Regions from separate parts of the Micromonospora sp. NPDC005161 genome, predicted to be linked through region 2. Evidence: riboswitches for the same ligand, from Rfam matches in the RefSeq annotation. Region 2 holds a riboswitch; the other holds the start of a gene.
The links. Region 2 has a riboswitch for cyclic di-AMP ahead of ACWD5O_RS02575 (C40 family peptidase). Riboswitches for the same ligand answer to the same signal wherever they lie in the genome.
Positions count from the first base shown of each region.

Region 1: linked by a shared signal. The riboswitch ahead of ACWD5O_RS26390 (coiled-coil domain-containing protein) and the one ahead of ACWD5O_RS02575 (C40 family peptidase) in region 2 are both predicted to bind cyclic di-AMP.

Region 1 covers NZ_JBSFYQ010000032.1:61,623-69,296, forward strand. Annotated here, with positions in the region: gene ACWD5O_RS26365 (complex I subunit 1 family protein) at 1-369, opposite strand, end outside; gene ACWD5O_RS26370 (hypothetical protein) at 434-1,120, opposite strand; gene ACWD5O_RS26375 (hypothetical protein) at 1,148-1,435, shown strand; gene ACWD5O_RS26380 (hypothetical protein) at 1,532-1,849, shown strand; gene ACWD5O_RS26385 (NADH-quinone oxidoreductase subunit A) at 1,966-2,310, opposite strand; cyclic di-AMP (ydaO/yuaA leader) riboswitch at 2,816-2,960, shown strand; gene ACWD5O_RS26390 (coiled-coil domain-containing protein) at 2,965-3,984, shown strand; gene ACWD5O_RS26395 (glycoside hydrolase family 3 N-terminal domain-containing protein) at 4,098-5,279, opposite strand; gene ACWD5O_RS26400 (NlpC/P60 family protein) at 5,513-6,496, opposite strand; gene ACWD5O_RS26405 (C40 family peptidase) at 7,118-7,674, shown strand, end outside.
Region 2 covers NZ_JBSFYQ010000002.1:85,777-93,450, reverse strand. Annotated here, with positions in the region: gene ACWD5O_RS02590 (C40 family peptidase) at 1-725, shown strand, start outside; gene ACWD5O_RS02585 (N-acetylmuramoyl-L-alanine amidase) at 788-2,242, opposite strand; gene ACWD5O_RS02580 (lysozyme family protein) at 2,291-2,770, opposite strand; cyclic di-AMP (ydaO/yuaA leader) riboswitch at 3,001-3,136, shown strand; gene ACWD5O_RS02575 (C40 family peptidase) at 3,149-4,189, shown strand; gene dcd (dCTP deaminase) at 4,276-4,854, opposite strand; gene ACWD5O_RS02565 (pyridoxamine 5'-phosphate oxidase family protein) at 4,954-5,511, shown strand; gene ACWD5O_RS02560 (zinc metalloprotease) at 5,590-6,573, opposite strand; tRNA gene ACWD5O_RS02555 (tRNA-Gly) at 6,821-6,894, shown strand; gene ACWD5O_RS02550 (alpha/beta fold hydrolase) at 7,014-7,674, opposite strand, start outside.

The DNA of each region.
Region 1 (7,674 bases), on a different contig from region 2:
CTCGTAGCCGAGTCCGTGAGCCAGGAAGCGGTAACCGCCGACCAGTGAGTGCGCCGAGTTGGCGCCCCAACCGGTCAGCCACACAAACGCCCACGCCAGGACGTCCATGGCGTTGAACCACACCACCCCGACGTCGAGGTCGAACAAGGTCCAATCGCCTAACGGCACGACGGTGATGATCATCATGGCCATCACCAGTAGGCCGGCGCCACCGATGCGCCACAGCAGGGTATCCGCGGCGACGGTGACACGGCGCCGCTGCCGCATCAGCCGGGCCACCTCGCCGATTGGGCGGGTCAGGCCGGTACGGACATCAGCGCCGGCGGCTCGGGCGGACAGAGCACCGTTGAGGACCGCGGCGGCGAGCATGAGCAGACCCAGGAGACCGGCCGCTGCCAGCGCCCAGAGCGGGGCTACGACCGTCACGGACGGGTCAGACACGGCTCACCTCGCGGTCCGCCGTCAACGCGTCCAGGTCGAGACTGGCGACGATGAGCCGCGCGGTGGCGAGGTCCCAGCCCCGCACGAGATCGGCTACCGCCTCGATCAGCACCGCCGGCCGCTCGTGCGCTGGTTGACCGTCCGCCTGGGCTAGTCCCTGGGCGGCGCGATCCAGCATGCTCAGCAGCCGGTCCCGAGTATCACCGCGAAGGTGCTCGGGAAGGTGCCACCGCGCCAGGTCCTGCTCGGTGAGGGGACCGAGACGTCGCATGGACCATCGCAATAGCCACGAGCGTCGCGCCATCCGCGTCAACCGACGCAGCTGCTGCGACGCGTGCGCGGTACCGTCGGCGCGCAGCACGGCGTCGCGGACACGGCGGGCACGGGACGCGGCGTCGTCGAAGCCCGCCAACGCCAACAGGCCCGCGGCGTTGTCGCACCGACGAGCCGCGAAAAGGTGCACGCTGCTGATCCGAGCGTCGGTCACGGGAGCGGACGGACCGGCATCGATGAGACTGGCTTCCGCGTCGAGGATGACGTCGCCCTGAAGGGTGCATCGCAGGACCAGACCCGCGGGCCAGTGCGCGAGCACGGGACCCAGCCGTGCGTGCAGGACGTCCAACTCCAGGCCGTCACGGTCCTCGGCGCCGCTGGCGAGCGGGATACCGGCCGGAGCCATGTTCATCTCCCCGTGTCCCATGCCGGCGTGGCCGGTGTGCTCGCCACCGCCCGCGGCATCGTGCGCCATGTCGCGGCCGTCGCCGCCGTGACCCATGCCATGGTGGCCACGCTGCGGGGTGCGGTGGTCGTCGTCAGGCTCCGTGCTGCGGCCATCGTCGTGCTGCGGGCGGTGGCTGCCGTGGCCCATCGCGTCGTGACCCGTGTGCCCAACGGCGTCGTGCTCGTGTCCACCCGCAGGCCTACCCTGCTCGCCGGGCCTCTGACAGGATTGGCCCGCTCCCCCGTGATGCTGCGGGTCCGCGGAACCATCTGATAGGCCTTCGCCGGCGTGGTGGCCGTGCTCGGCAACGCCGCGCTGGTCCCTACTCTCATGCCGTTGCGCGTCTTGGGGTCGGGCCACGTTCACCCGGTGGGTGGCATGTTCGTTGCCGCGATCTTCCGCGTGCTGCCCATACGCGCCCTGGTGCTCGGTCGGGTGATCTTCATGGCGCGCCTCCGCACCGCGGCCGTCTCGGCGATCGCGGCTGTCCGTCTGTTGCCGATCGCTGTCGCGCAGGCCCGCTTCGGCGGCGTCAAGCGCGTTGCGCACGGCGTCCGGGGAGTCGATGTCGACACGGCCCCTCGGTCCGGGAAGCTGGCTCCACAGTCGGTGCGCCACCTCGGACAGCTCCGGGCCTGGTGCGCCGCAGACGGCCAGGACATCGGCGTCCGCTGGGGACTGGGCTAAGCGCCATCCTCGCTCGAGGATGTGGCGCTCGACCGCGGCTCGTGTGAGCCAGTGCCCGGGTGCCTCTATCAGCAGCACATGCGCGTGGCGGGTCACGAGCTCGGCCCATGTGCTGTTCAGACCCACCGCAGGGCCCCCTCGCGCCACGCCCACAGCACCGCGATGAAAGCGCTGCCGAGGAAGATGAACATCTCGACGATGGCCGTGATCCCGAGCTCGGCGACCACGACCGCCCAGGGGTACATGAACAACATCTCAACGTCGAACGCGAGAAACAGCAGGGTCGCCAGGTACCACCTCACGTGGTAACGCGAGAGGGCGTGTTCCTCGGGGGGCCAGCCGGATTGGAACGGCAGGCTGGTCAGCGGCGCTGACGCGATCGCGACGGCGCGATGAGCCAAGTACAGCCCGGCCACGATCACCACAGCCACAAGTGCCATGCCCGCCGCGCCTGCGTACATTGCCGCTCCCGTCGTTCACGCCCGGATGCGCGTCGCTCCTCGGGCGCTGCCGGTCCTGGTCCCGCTGCCCGTCCCCGTCGTCTCGATCCTTCCGCCACGGCCGGTCTCCAGGGCGGACCTCGGCGAGGATCCACCGTCCGCGCACCCGCGGCGCCAGCGGCTGACGCCGGAGACCGTCGCCGCGCACCGGTGGGCCTGCATACTCTCCGGCGCCTCCCCCCGATAGGGAACCTCTGCCATCCTCTTCTACTATCGCCGAATAGTAAGAGAGGCATCCGAAGGTCGCGGCGCGGCGAGCCGGCGAGTGGCGACGAAAGCGTCCACCTCAGTGCGATCCCGGCCGCGCCTCACCACATCAACGGGGACCTCGGCGAGGCGTCACCTCAGCTGCGGTGGAGAGGGCATGGCCGGTTACAGACTGCCTTCGATTGGCTGCCTCAATCCGTTTCTGACCCTAGATCCGTCGGCCTACTCCGCGGTTGCCTCACTGCCAGTCACCGCCGACAACGCGCAACAGCGTAGGCATGGCCCCCTCATCGCCGGGCGGCGAGCCGGGGACCGGAGTCACTGGCGTGAAGCCGCTCCAGCGGTAGGGGTTAATTCCGCTCCGAACCCCTGAGCTAACCCGGTCCGCGTTTCACGGAAGGGAACACTGTGACGGCACCCCTGCGCCGCTGGTTGACACCTGTGGTGGCCGTACTCGCTGCCCTGACGGTCCTGGCCGGACCGGTGCCAGCGTTCGCCGCCCCCTCCACGCCCACCCCTTCAGGGCACGAGGAAGACGACGAACCTCGGTTGCTCAGCGACGTCATCGAGTCGCGCAACCGCGACTACAGCAAGGCCAAGGCCAATCTGGCGAAATCCCAGAAACGCCAGTTGGAACTCGCGATGGAGGGGAAGCGGGCGCAGGGCGAGTTGGATGCCCTGGCGCCCCAGGTCAGCCAGATTGCCGCGCAGTCCTACCGAACCGGCCGCATCGGTGCGGTCGCGATGCTGCTGGACAACAACAGTCCCGACTCATTCGTCCAGCGAGCCGGGGCTCTCGATGAGCTCAGCATGATCAACGCAGCGCGGTTGGCCGAGGTGAACGCGGTCAAGAACCGGGCCGAGCAGGCGAGGCCGGCACTCGACGCCGAGGTGCGCAAGCAGCAGAAGTTCACGAACGACATGGCGCGGCAGAAACGGGAGGCGGAGAAGGCCCTCTCGCTCGTCGGAGGTCAGGGCTTCACCGGAGGTCTGGTGTCGGCTACGTCGCCGGTGGCCCGGATCGCCCCCGGCCGCACGTCCGACGGGGACTGGCGGCCCGAGTCGTGCTCGGAGAAGGACCTCACCACCTCCGGCTGCGTCACCCCCCGAGCACTGCACATGTACAAGGAGGTCAAGCGGGCCGGCTTCAACCGGTTCGTCGGCTGCTACCGCTCCGGCGGCCCCTGGGAGCATCCCAAAGGCCGGGCCTGCGACTGGTCGCTGCAAAAGAGCGGCTTCCGGTCCTGGTACAACAACGACACGCGCATGTATGGCAACAATCTTGCCGCGTTCCTCCTGCGCAACGCCGACCGCCTGGGTATTTACTACGTGATCTGGAACCGCCAGATCTGGTTCCCGGCTACCGGTTGGAAGTCCTACAGCGGACCCTCCAATCATACGGACCACGTCCCCGTGTCGCTGCTATAGCAGCCGCCTGACTGGCCCGGCCAACTAGATTTCACCGGTCTGGTGACGGCCTGCCGTGTCGGGCGCCGGGGCAGTGACGCTGCGTACCTACTTGCTGCCCTGACGCGGGACGGTCAGCGTTTCGGGCGGAGGGCGTCAACCCGGACGACGGACTGGTCAATGTGCGCCTCGGTGAGCTGGCCGCGGCGAACAAGAGCAGCCACGGTGTCGAGAGTCTTGTCGAAGATTTCTGGGTCGTATACCTGCTGGTTGGCGAAGACAAGTAGGTCGACACCCGCCTGCAGCGCCAGGTGGGCCGCCTCCGCGGACCCGTAGCGGCGGGTGATGGCAACGGCCTGCATGTCGTCGCTGACCACTGGTCCCTGCCAACCGAGTTCGCCGCGGAGCAGGCCCGTCACGACTGGTCGTGACAGCGACGCGGGCCGGTTCGGGTCTAACTGTGTGTTGAGCACGTGGGCGGCCATCACGGAGTCCGCAAGTCCGGCCTGGATGAGTCGTCGGAACGGCTCCAGCTCGATGGGCTGCCAGGTGGAGCTGACGTCGACGACCTCAAAGTCGGTGTTACCGGCGGCGCTGCCCGATCCTGGGAAGTGCTTGAGGGTGGTCTTTACACCGGCGGCGCGATGAACCTGGATCTCCTCGGTGGCGTTGGTGACGACGATGTCAGGATTGGCGGAGAAGCTACGGCCGAGTTTTCCAATCGCCCGGCTTTCGGGATTGACGTTCAGGTCCACGACTGGCGTGTAGTTGAGGTTGACCCCGATCTGCGTCAGGCTGGCGACGAGGCTGCGCGCCCATTCGCGTGTCACCGTCGCCGAGTTCTCGCCGCCGATCTCCGCCTGTGACTTGATCGCGGGAAACCCGTTGCCCGGGTTGAGCCGGGTGGTTCGGCCCCCTTCCTGGTCGATCGACACGATGAGCCGTCCCGGCGAGGCGGTCTTCAGGTCCTTGATGAGCGCGGTGACCTGCCGTGGTGACCGGATGTTGCGCTCAGAATCGGTTTCCAGGTCCCGGTCGAACAGGATCACTCCGCCGAGGCCGGCCCTGACCGCCCTGACGATCCAGTCGTTCTGATTCGCGCGGTCACCGCGGAAGCCCACCACGAGCAGGCTGGCGATTTTGCGCCGCAGCGCTGCCTCATCTGTCCGCCCGGTGGTAGGTCGAGCGGTCCGGGTGGTCGGCGGCGGTGTTGGCGCGGTGGCTTGGCTGGCCCCCTGGCAGGCGGTCAATGCGGCCACGGCGGCCGAGCCGGCTCCCGTGAGCAGAAACCGGCGAGGCAGACGGAGCTGGTTCACATCCGCACAGTAGGGGCCACCAATTCCCGACCATGAGCGAACGCGAAAGAGTCACTCGTTCGATGCTCTCGGGCGTCCGTCGGCAACCCCTGCGCCGCCGCGAGTCCGTCCGCCGTCCCACCCGGATCAGGCGCAGCACCTTCAGTCCAGCAGGCAAGCCCTACGCTCGGTCAGCGTCGACAGGGGTTGAGGTCCTACCACCGGTGCCACGAGTAGAGCCGTGCAGGCGCAGGTCAAGGACGGCGGGCGCCCATGTACGGCATGGTTTCCATGCGCGCCATTTTCACCGGTACCCCCGCCCTCGATGCATGAACGATCAGCCCGTTGCCCACGTACATGCCCACGTGATGGAGGTCGCTGTAAAAGAAGACCAGGTCACCAGGTCGCAGGTCAGCGCGGGCTATCGGGGTTCCTTCACGCCACTGCGCCCCGGTGAAGTGGGTCAGAGACACCCCCGCCGCCTTCCACGCGTACTGCGTCAGGCCAGAGCAGTCGAAGCTCGACGGCCCGTCGGCGCCCCAGACGTAAGGCTTTCCGATCTGTGCGCAAGCGGTTCGCACTGCGGTGCCGGCTGCTCCGCCGATGTAGACGGCGGGACACGCGCCGATTCGCAGTGCACCACCAGAGCTGCCACCGCCGGCGGCTTGAGCTCGTAGGCGTTCCAGCCGGTCCACCTCGGCCTGGATGACCTTCCTCCGCTGCGCCAGCTCGGCGTCCAGACGTTTCTGCTTGGCGACAAGTGCCTCAACCTGGGCGCGCTGCGCGGCGAGGTCATCACGCAGCTTCACGACGTCGGCGATCTTCGCCGCATCGGACCGCGCCACGTAATTGAGCAGCGCCAGTCGGTCCGCCAACATTTGAGGGGAGGTGCTGGACAAGACAGCGTTGACCGCCGAGGCCGGAGGGGTCCGATACTGCCGCGCTGCCATGTCACCGATCTGCCCCAGTGACATCTCCACACGCAGCTGCAGCGGCTGAAGGCGTTCACCGAGCTGCTTCGATTTCTTCTGGTTCGCGAGGAGCTCGCTGTGCACCTTGTTGTAATGCTCGATGACGGGTTCGAGCTTCTCCCACGCCTGGTCCAGCTGCTTCTCTACCTCGGCAGGGGATGGAACCGCGAGCGCGGGGGATGTGAAGGGCGCGAGCAAGCTGACCGCCACAACCACTGCCGCAGCCGCGAGGCCGTTACGCATTCTGCGTTCAAGTCGCAACAACACGTTTCTGGTACCTCTCGCTGAAACAGCCGCGCCAGCATCACAGGGCGTGACGGCAGGTCGGTGGACAGCGATGGACGGTACCCTGATCCACGAACGCCGTCTACTACCTCGGTGTAGTAATCGGCTCAGGCGTCGTGTCAGCAGGACAGAGCCGCAGCAGCTACAGGCGCTTCGACACGTCGCCTATCCGGCGACCGAACAGGCTTCTGAATGGCCGCATCCCGGCTAACCGGCGCAGGGCAGATCGGACCGTTGACGCCCTGCTTGGGGCGGAGAATGGGTGTCGTTCGAAAAGCTCGGAACACGTCTGCGCTTCGTGTCCGGGGCCCCCTCAGGATCCTAGGGGTGCCGCGACGACCGCGGTCAACGCCGCGGCGCGCCGCCGGCAACAAGCGGCGCTACCCGTGAGCCAGGCACGGCGGGGCCTGATCGTCCTGTTGGGATGCCGGATCGGCCAACCACGGCGCCTGGGGCAAGGGTCAAGGGGTGGTGATCTCCCCTGTGGTCGAACTACTATCGCCGACTAGTAGGTGCGCGACAGGGTCGGTAACCCCCGTGCCGATCCTGTCGCGCACCGCTTCACGTCCGCGCGGTCTACTGACACCCGTTCTTAGGAGCGACATGGCGAAGAGGCACAAGGCCCGGCCGACGAGGCGACCGGGGGCAAGCCTGGCAGTCCTTCGCCCCGTCCTCTGGTCGGCGCTGCTCACCGCGGTGGCCACCACGGCCATCACCGTGCCGGCCTACGCGAATCCGCCCCTGCCCAACGCCATTCCTGACACGGGCGCCAGGCCGGTTCCCTCCAGCCCCGTCCAACTACCCGGCGGCGGCGCCGTTGCACCGCCCACCCTGGGAGCGACGACACCGACCGGCTTGGGACCGTTCGCTGCCCAGATCCTGGCCAAGGAGACCGAGGTAGCCACCCTCGGCGAGCAGCTTCTGACGCTCCAACAGGAGCAGACCCGGACCGAAACCGCGTCGCAGGAGACCGAGCGGCAGCTACAGGTCACGCGGGCCGCGCTGCTGAAGGCGCAGCAGAACCTCGGCCCCACCGCCGCTGAGGCGATGAAGCGAGCGGCCGAGTTGCCGCCGGGCGAGGTCGGCTCCCATCTGCAGGATCTCGGCGCCCTCCTACGCATTCAGAAGGGGCAGCAGCGCGCCGGCGACTCCCAAGGGAG
Region 2 (7,674 bases):
CGCTGGCGCTGCAGAGCGAGCTGGCGCTCAACCGGGTCGGTGACCTCGCCTCCCGGTACTACATGTCGGGTCCCTCCCACGACATCGGCGCGTTGCTGATCAGCGCCAAGCCGGACACGCTCACCGAGCAGCTCACCGTCCTCGACCGGCTGGCCGCGCGGGAGCGCAAGGAGGTCGAGGGCGTGCTGGCCGTCCGGGCCAAGTACGACGGCCAGAAGCAGAAGCTGGACGCGCTGATCGCCACCCAGACCAAGCAGCAGAACGAGCTGGCGGCGAAGAAGAAGCAGATCGACGGCGAGATCAAGCGGCTCGAGGCCTCGCTGCCGAAGACGACGATCAAGACCGAGGGCTGCCCGACCATCAACGGGGTGGCCAACGCGGCCGCCCAGAAGGCGATCAAGACCGCCTGCCAGCAGGTCGGCGACCCGTACGTCTGGGGCGCCACCGGCCCGAACTCGTTCGACTGCTCGGGCCTGACCCAGTACGCGTACAAGGCGGCCGGGATCTACCTGACCCACCACACGGGTGACCAGTGGCACGAGGGCAAGGCCATCTCGCGGGCCGACGCCCGCCCCGGTGACCTGGTCTTCTTCTTCAGCGACCTGCACCATGTCGGCCTGTATCTGGGCAACGACAAGATGGTGCACGCGCCACGCGCCGGCAAACCGGTGCAGGTGGCCAGCATCAACAACATGCCGGTCGCCGGGTTCCGCAGACCCGGCTGATCCAACAGCCACGACGAGGGCCCCCGGTCGAACGACCGGGGGCCCTCGTGCCGTTCAACGGTTCAGCGGGGTGCGCCCACCGTGGACGGCAGGAGCTGTACGTCGGCGAGGTCGACGTACATGATCCGGTGACCGAACTGGATCTGCGCGTACCGGTTCTGGCCGCGGATGACCGTCCAGTCGCCCGGCGAGGAGCCGTCGAACGTTGTAGCCCGGTAGTACTCGCCCGGCAGCACCGCGCCGACGGCGTACCGCTGGCCGGCCGCCAGGGTGTACTGCAGCGGCGAGATCGGCTCGTATGGCACCCCGGCCGGGTAGGCGGCCTCCTCGGGGTACGCCCGCCCGTACACGGGGATGGTGGCCCGTCCGGGCTTCGGGGTGGCCACCACGCCGACGGTCCAGGTGGCGGTCGGCGCCGACGCCGGGTTGTGGAACCACGCCTTCTGTCCGAGATACCAGATCGCCGTCCAGTCGCCCTGCCGACCGGCGAGGGCGTACGTCTGGCCGGCGGAGGCCCGGGTGCCGTGGTCCGACACCTCCATCGTGTTCGGGGTGCCGTCGGGGCGCAGTGCGATGTCGTTGACCAGCGGCGCGTCCGCGGACGGCGCACTGCGCAGCACCACCGACGATGAGCCGCGCGGCGCGCACGGCACACCGGCGGTGACGCAGCCGGTGAACGCCGGCTGGTTGGTGGCGTAGTCGGGGCCGATCCGGACCAGCCCGGAGGCCGGGATGCCGGTGTCCAGCCGCGGCGCGTGCAGCAGCGTGAAGTAGTGCGTCCAGTCCCAGTACGGGCCCGGGTCCCAGTGCATCCCGCGCACGGTGGAGGCGACGGTGCCGGGCACGTTGTCGTGGCCGATGATGTGCTGGCGGTCCAGCGGGATCCCCAGCTGCAGGGCGAGGTGCCGGACCAGCTTGGCGGAGGTCCGGTACATCGCCTCGGTGTACCAGGTGCCCTGCGCGGCGAAGCCCTCGTGTTCCAGCCCGATCGACTTGGCGTTGACGTACCAGTTGCCGGCGTGCCAGCCGACGTCCTTGGTCTTCACGTGCTGGGCGATGTGCCCGTCCACCGAGCGCAGCGAGTAGTGCCAGCTCACGTAGGTGGGGTCCTGGACGAGTTGCAGCGTGGTCGCCCAGCTCGCCTCGGTGTCGTGGATGACGATGTACTCGATCTTCTGCCGGCCGGGTCGGTCGGAGAGGTCGTGGTTGCCGTAGTTCCCGGCGCCGAACGCCTCGTAGGGCGCCGGGATCCACTCGCAGGAGATGGTGCGGGGGCACTCCAGCCCGTCGGGGCGGGCGAGCCGGCGCAGTCCCAGCCGGTCCAGCCAGGAGCGCTGCGGTTGGATTGCCCGGGCCGGCAGCGTGATCCGCTGGCCGTCGTCGGTCACCCGGGACTCGCCGGCGCCGATGGTGGTGAACACCTCGTCGGCGAAGGCCGCCGCGGCGTCCGCGCTGTCCGCGCCGGCGTAGCGGGCCACCGCGCCGTACCAGGCTGCCGGGTCGGTGCCGGCCCCCACCGGTGCGCCCAGTTCCCGCTGGTACGCGGCCAGCAGTGCCGCGCCGCCTCAGATGTTGACGCTCGGGTCGGTGCGCAGCGACTCGGGGGCGGCGCCGGTCAGTGCGGCGGCGGCGTCCATGGTCTGCAACGCTGCGGCGGGCGGCGCGGGATCCTCGGCGGGTCGGGGCGCCATCTCCCGTGCGGGGCGGGAGTCGTCGCCGCGCGGGTCCTCGGTGCCGGCGTCGTGGTGGCTGCGCCCCGGTAGGGCGGCCACGTGCCGGGCGTCGGTCAGGTGCATCGGGCCGTAGCCGCCGCTGGTACTCGGCGTGCCGGCGTTGCTGTCCCAACGTGACTCCAGATAGGAGACGCCGAGCAGCACGTCGGCCGGTACGCCGTACTCGGTCGCCGCGGCGGCGTACTGCTGCTGGCGGTCGGCGGTGGGTGCGGCCACGGCTGGGCCGGCGGGTAGGGGAACCGCGGTCGCGGCGGCGACCACGGCGGCGGCGAGCAGCGCGCGCCGGCCGGTGGACAGGGTTGGACCGTGCATCGAACCCCCTAGATCTGAAGGGCGAAGTGAGGTCACCTTCGCCCCGCCCGGGGCTCCCGTCAATACCTTTCGACCTACCGAGGTTCGTGGAAGGAAACCTTCGTTCCCGGCCGTCGTCGCCGGCAATCGGTACGGAGTGTCACGGCCCCACCGGTTGCGGATCGGTAACGGTCGTCTCTACTCTGGTCATTCGTCGGGCCGACAGCAGCTCCGCCCACCCGGGCGGTAACGGACCGACACCGCCGAGTCGCTTCCGAGCGAGCCGGGGACCCAGGTTTCTGGGGTGAATCCGCAGCCACTGCGGTAGGGCGTCCACCTTCCCGCCCGAACCCGTCAGCTAACCCGGTAGGCGGTCGGGAAGAAGGAGTACGGAACCCGGTGGCTCACCATGCCCCGCGGCCGTCGTCCGAGCGGTCGGCGTCAGCCGGCCCGACGTCGATCGTGCCGCGCTCACGCTGGTCCCGCTTCACCACCGCCCTCGCCGCCCTGGTCGGCGTTGCCGTCGTCCTGACGGGCAGCGCCACGGCGGCCCACGCCGACCCCTCCGTCGCCGAGATCGAGCGCCAGATCGACGCCGACTGGAACAAGCTCGAACCGATCATCGAACGGCACAACGCCACCCGGGCCGACCTGGCCGCGAAGCGCAAGCAGGCCAACGCGCTGGCCGCCCGGATCGCCCCGCTGGAGCGCCAGGTCGACGCTGCGATGGACAAGGTCAGCTCCCTGGCTGTGCGCGCGTACAAGGGCGAGAACGTCTCCACCGTCAACGCCGTGCTGGGCAGCCGGTCACCGAGCGACGTGGTCGGGCAGCTCGAGATGCTCGACCGGTTTGCGCACAACCAGCAGCAGGACGTGCGGCAGGTGGCCGACCTGCGTGACCAACTGGCCGCGCAGAAGGCGCCACTGGACGAGATGGTGGCCCAGCTGACCCGGACCGAGGCCCAGCTGGCGGCCAAGAAGAAGCAGATCAACGACGAGATCGACCGCCTGCAGAAGCTGCGCCTGAAGGTTTACGGCAACGGTGGCGGCGGTCCGCTGCGTCCGGCGCCCTGCCCGGCCAGCTACCCCGGCGGCGGTGCCGGTGTGGCCGTCAAGTTCGCCTGCGCCCAGATCGGCAAGCCCTACGTGTGGGGTGCCGAGGGTCCGAACTCGTACGACTGCTCCGGGTTGATGCTGGCCGCCTGGGCCAAGGCCGGTGTGTCGCTGCCGCACAACGCCGCCCAGCAGAGCCGGGTGACCAAGGACGTCAGCCGGGCCAACCTACGCGCCGGTGATCTGGTCTTCTACTACAGCGACATCCACCACGTCGGGATGTACGTGGGTAATGGCTGGGTCGTGCACGCCTCGCAGGCCGGTCAGCCGATCAAGATGAAGAAGGTCGACGACGGCCCGATCCACAGCTACGGCCGCCCAGGCTGAGATGTAAGCAGGGGCCCCTTCTTAACGCCTCCGGTATAGGAGGGGCCCCTTACTAACACGGCGGGCGCATTGCCCGACGAGTGGCTTCAGCGGGTCGGCCAGGTGCGCCAGTGCTGCCAGGCGCGGCTCGGGGTCGGCCCGCGCTGCCCCTGGTAACGCGAGCCGTACACCACCGAGCCGTACGGGTGCTCGGCCGGCGAGGAGAGCCGGAAGATGCAGAGCTGCCCGATCTTCATGCCCGGCCAGAGGGTGATCGGCAGGTTCGCCACGTTGGACAGCTCCAGCGTCACGTGCCCCGAGAAGCCCGGGTCGATGAAGCCGGCGGTGGAGTGCGTGAGCAGACCGAGCCGGCCCAGGCTCGACTTGCCCTCCAGCCGGCCGGCGAGCTGGTCGCCCAGTGAGATGACCTCGAGCGTCGAGGCCAGCACGAACTCGCCCGGGTGCAGCACGAACGGCTCGCCGTCAGGCACCTCGACGACCGAGGTGAGGTCGTCCTGCTGCATTGCCGGGTCGATGTGGGTGTAGAGATGGTTGTTGAAGACCCGGAACAGCCGGTCGAGTCGTACGTCGATGCTGGACGGTTGGACCAGGGTGGGCTCGAACGGCTCCAGGCCCAGCGTGCCGGCCTTGATCTCGGAGACCAGGTCGCGGTCGGAGAGCAGCATCGGACCACCATAGCGGCGTTTGCCGCAGTGACAGGATTCGGTGCCGGTGACCAGCGCGTCGAGGTCGCTGATCGTACATTTGTTCGATAGAATGTCCACATGGCTTCCTGGTCCGAATTCGCCGCCGACGAGCCCCGACTCGCCGACGGGATCCGCGTTCTCCTTCAGCAGTACGGGCCGGGCTTCGGCTATCTGGCCACGGTCCGCGCCGACGGCGGGCCCCGGGTCCACCCGGTCTCCCCGGTCATCACCGACGAGGGTCTGTTCTGCTTCGTCATCGACTCTCCGAAGCGCCGTGACCTCGAACGGGACGGCCGTTACGCGCTGCACTCGTTCCCGCCGGAGGAGAGCGACGACGAGGCGTACGTGGCGGGGCACGCCTGGCCGGTGACCGATCCGGCTCGGGTGGCGCGGCTGGCGCAGAGCGCCCGGGCCGAGCCGCAGGTCGACTGGCGGCTGTTCGAGTTCACCGTCGACGTGGCGATGCTGACCCGCCGCGACCAGCACGGCATGGGCATCACGGGTGGCGCGCAGGGCCGGCCGGCGGTCCAGGTCTGGCTCGATCCGCACGCCCCGCCTGCGGCGGCCGGCCCGGCCCCCGTACCGCAGACCCGCCCGGTCCGCCGCAACCGTGACGTCCAACGCTCGGCCGCCTGACCGGGGCCGGGGTCCTGGGGAAAGACGCCGGTGCCGGCTCCGTCGTGACGGAGCCGGCACCGGTGGTACGCGGGAAAGCTACGCGGCGCGGTACGCGTTCCACGCGGTCAGCATGCGGCTGGCCTGGCCCGGCGTGAACTGGTACATGCACGAGTCGTAGGTGTAGTCCATGAAGTTGGTGATCGGGTCCAGCCCGGCCGCCGAGCAGGTGTTCCGCCCGGTCGGGCACTCGTACGCCGGCGACGCCTCGGCCGGGGTGTCGCTGACGCTGTCACCCGAGCCACCGCAGCCGCCCTGGAAGGTGTGGTAGAGGTTCAGCCAGTGGCCCACCTCGTGGGTGCCGGTGTCGCCCTGGTTGTAGTTGGTGGCCGTTCCGCCCGGCAGTGACTCGTTCAACGCGACCACGCCGTCCATGCTGCTCAGGTTCCGCTGCGGGAAGGTCGCCCAGCCCAGCAGGTCGTTGCTCAACTCGCCCAGGTAGATGTTGAGCGTGTTCTTGCCGCCCACCCGCAGCGAGGACTTCATCGACCGCTCCGCCGACGAGCCCTGCACGATCGGGTACCAGGACGGATTCGTCACCCGGTTGATCTTGTCGAGGCGGAAGGCGAAGGCGGTGACGGCACCGCCGGTCGCACCGGAGTACGCCTGGTTGAGCACGTTGATCTGGGCGGTGATCAGCGAGTCCGGGATGTTGCCACCCGCACGCGTGCTGTTCTCCTGGATCACGTGCACCACCACCGGGATGGTGACGGTGGCCAGTGCCGTGGCACCGGCACCGACCCGGAAGTTGGCGCGTTCGCGCAGCGCCGCCGCCAGGTCGGCGTCCCGCTCGCGTACCTGCTTCGCGGTCAGCTCGTTCGGGTCGTGCTTCGCCGCCGCGCCGGGCTTCATCCGGGCGTTGGCGTGGCTGCCGGTCGGCTCCACGCAGGCGCCACCGGGGGCTGCGGAGAACGCCGAAGCAGCCGGAACGACGCCCACCGCGGCGGTGCTGAGCAGCAGCGCGAGAGTCGTCGAAGCGACACCGGCGGCACGCCGGGTCAGCAGGTTGGGACGAAGTCCCATGGGCCACCTCTTTTTGGCGACGTGGCAGGGGGTGTGTCACGCCGTGGCTGGCAAGGTGTGGCAGACGTTACAACTCATCGATGCATTTGAGAATGGCCATATCTTGTCATAAGGAAACTACTTTCCGTGCACGGTGGCTCAGGGGGGCAATGGTGGTTCTCCGCGGTGGGGCGGGTGGTCGGCCGTCACGTGGGGGCGGGGTACCTGGGTGCACTGGCTGGGTGACTCAGGTACAGTGGTGCCGCTCGCGGGTGTAGTTCAATGGCAGAACATCAGCTTCCCAAGCTGACAGTGCGGGTTCGATTCCCGTCACCCGCTCCACGATCAAGGCCCTGGCCAGGACGCAAGTCCCAGCCAGGGCCTTCGATATTCCAAGGTCAGCGACCGTGCTACGACCGGCCGGTACGGCCCGATGGCCTGACGGCGGGCCGGGCCTGCGGCTAGCGCAGATGCCGGGCGAAGAACCCGGCCGCGTCCTCTCCTGCGAACTGCGGGACACCGGTGTGTCCGCCCATGTTGGCGTGCAGCGTTTTCTCCTTGGAGCCGAAGGCGTCGAACAGGTCCAGGGCCGCCTGCCGGTCGTTCCCTTCGTCATCCCACTGCAGTAGGACATGCAGCGGAATGGTGACCTGTCGGGCCTCCTCGAACATGGTGCGAGGCACGAAACTCCCGGCGAAGAAGCCGGCGGCCACGATGCGCGGCTCGACCACCGCGAGCCGGATGCCGACGGAGATCACTCCCCCCGAGTACCCGACCGGGCCGCCGATCTCGGGCAGCGACAGGAGGGCATCCAGGGCGGCCTGCGATTCCGGGACCGCCTTGTTGACGAGCGGGAGGATGAGGGCGTCGATGATCTCGTCGCTGACCGGCTCGCCGGCCTCCAGCGCCCGGCGCAGGTCGGCGCGGGCCTGCTCGACGGCGGCCCAACGGGGCCGGTCACCACTGCCGGGGAGCTCGATGGTGGCCGCGGCGAAGCCCTCCGCCGCAGAGTGCCGGGCCCGAGCCACCAGACGGGGGTACATCTTGCGCAGTCCGAGCGGGGGGTGGCCGAGCAGGATCAGCGGGACCGGTGCGGATGCGGATCCGGGCGTCCACAGGATG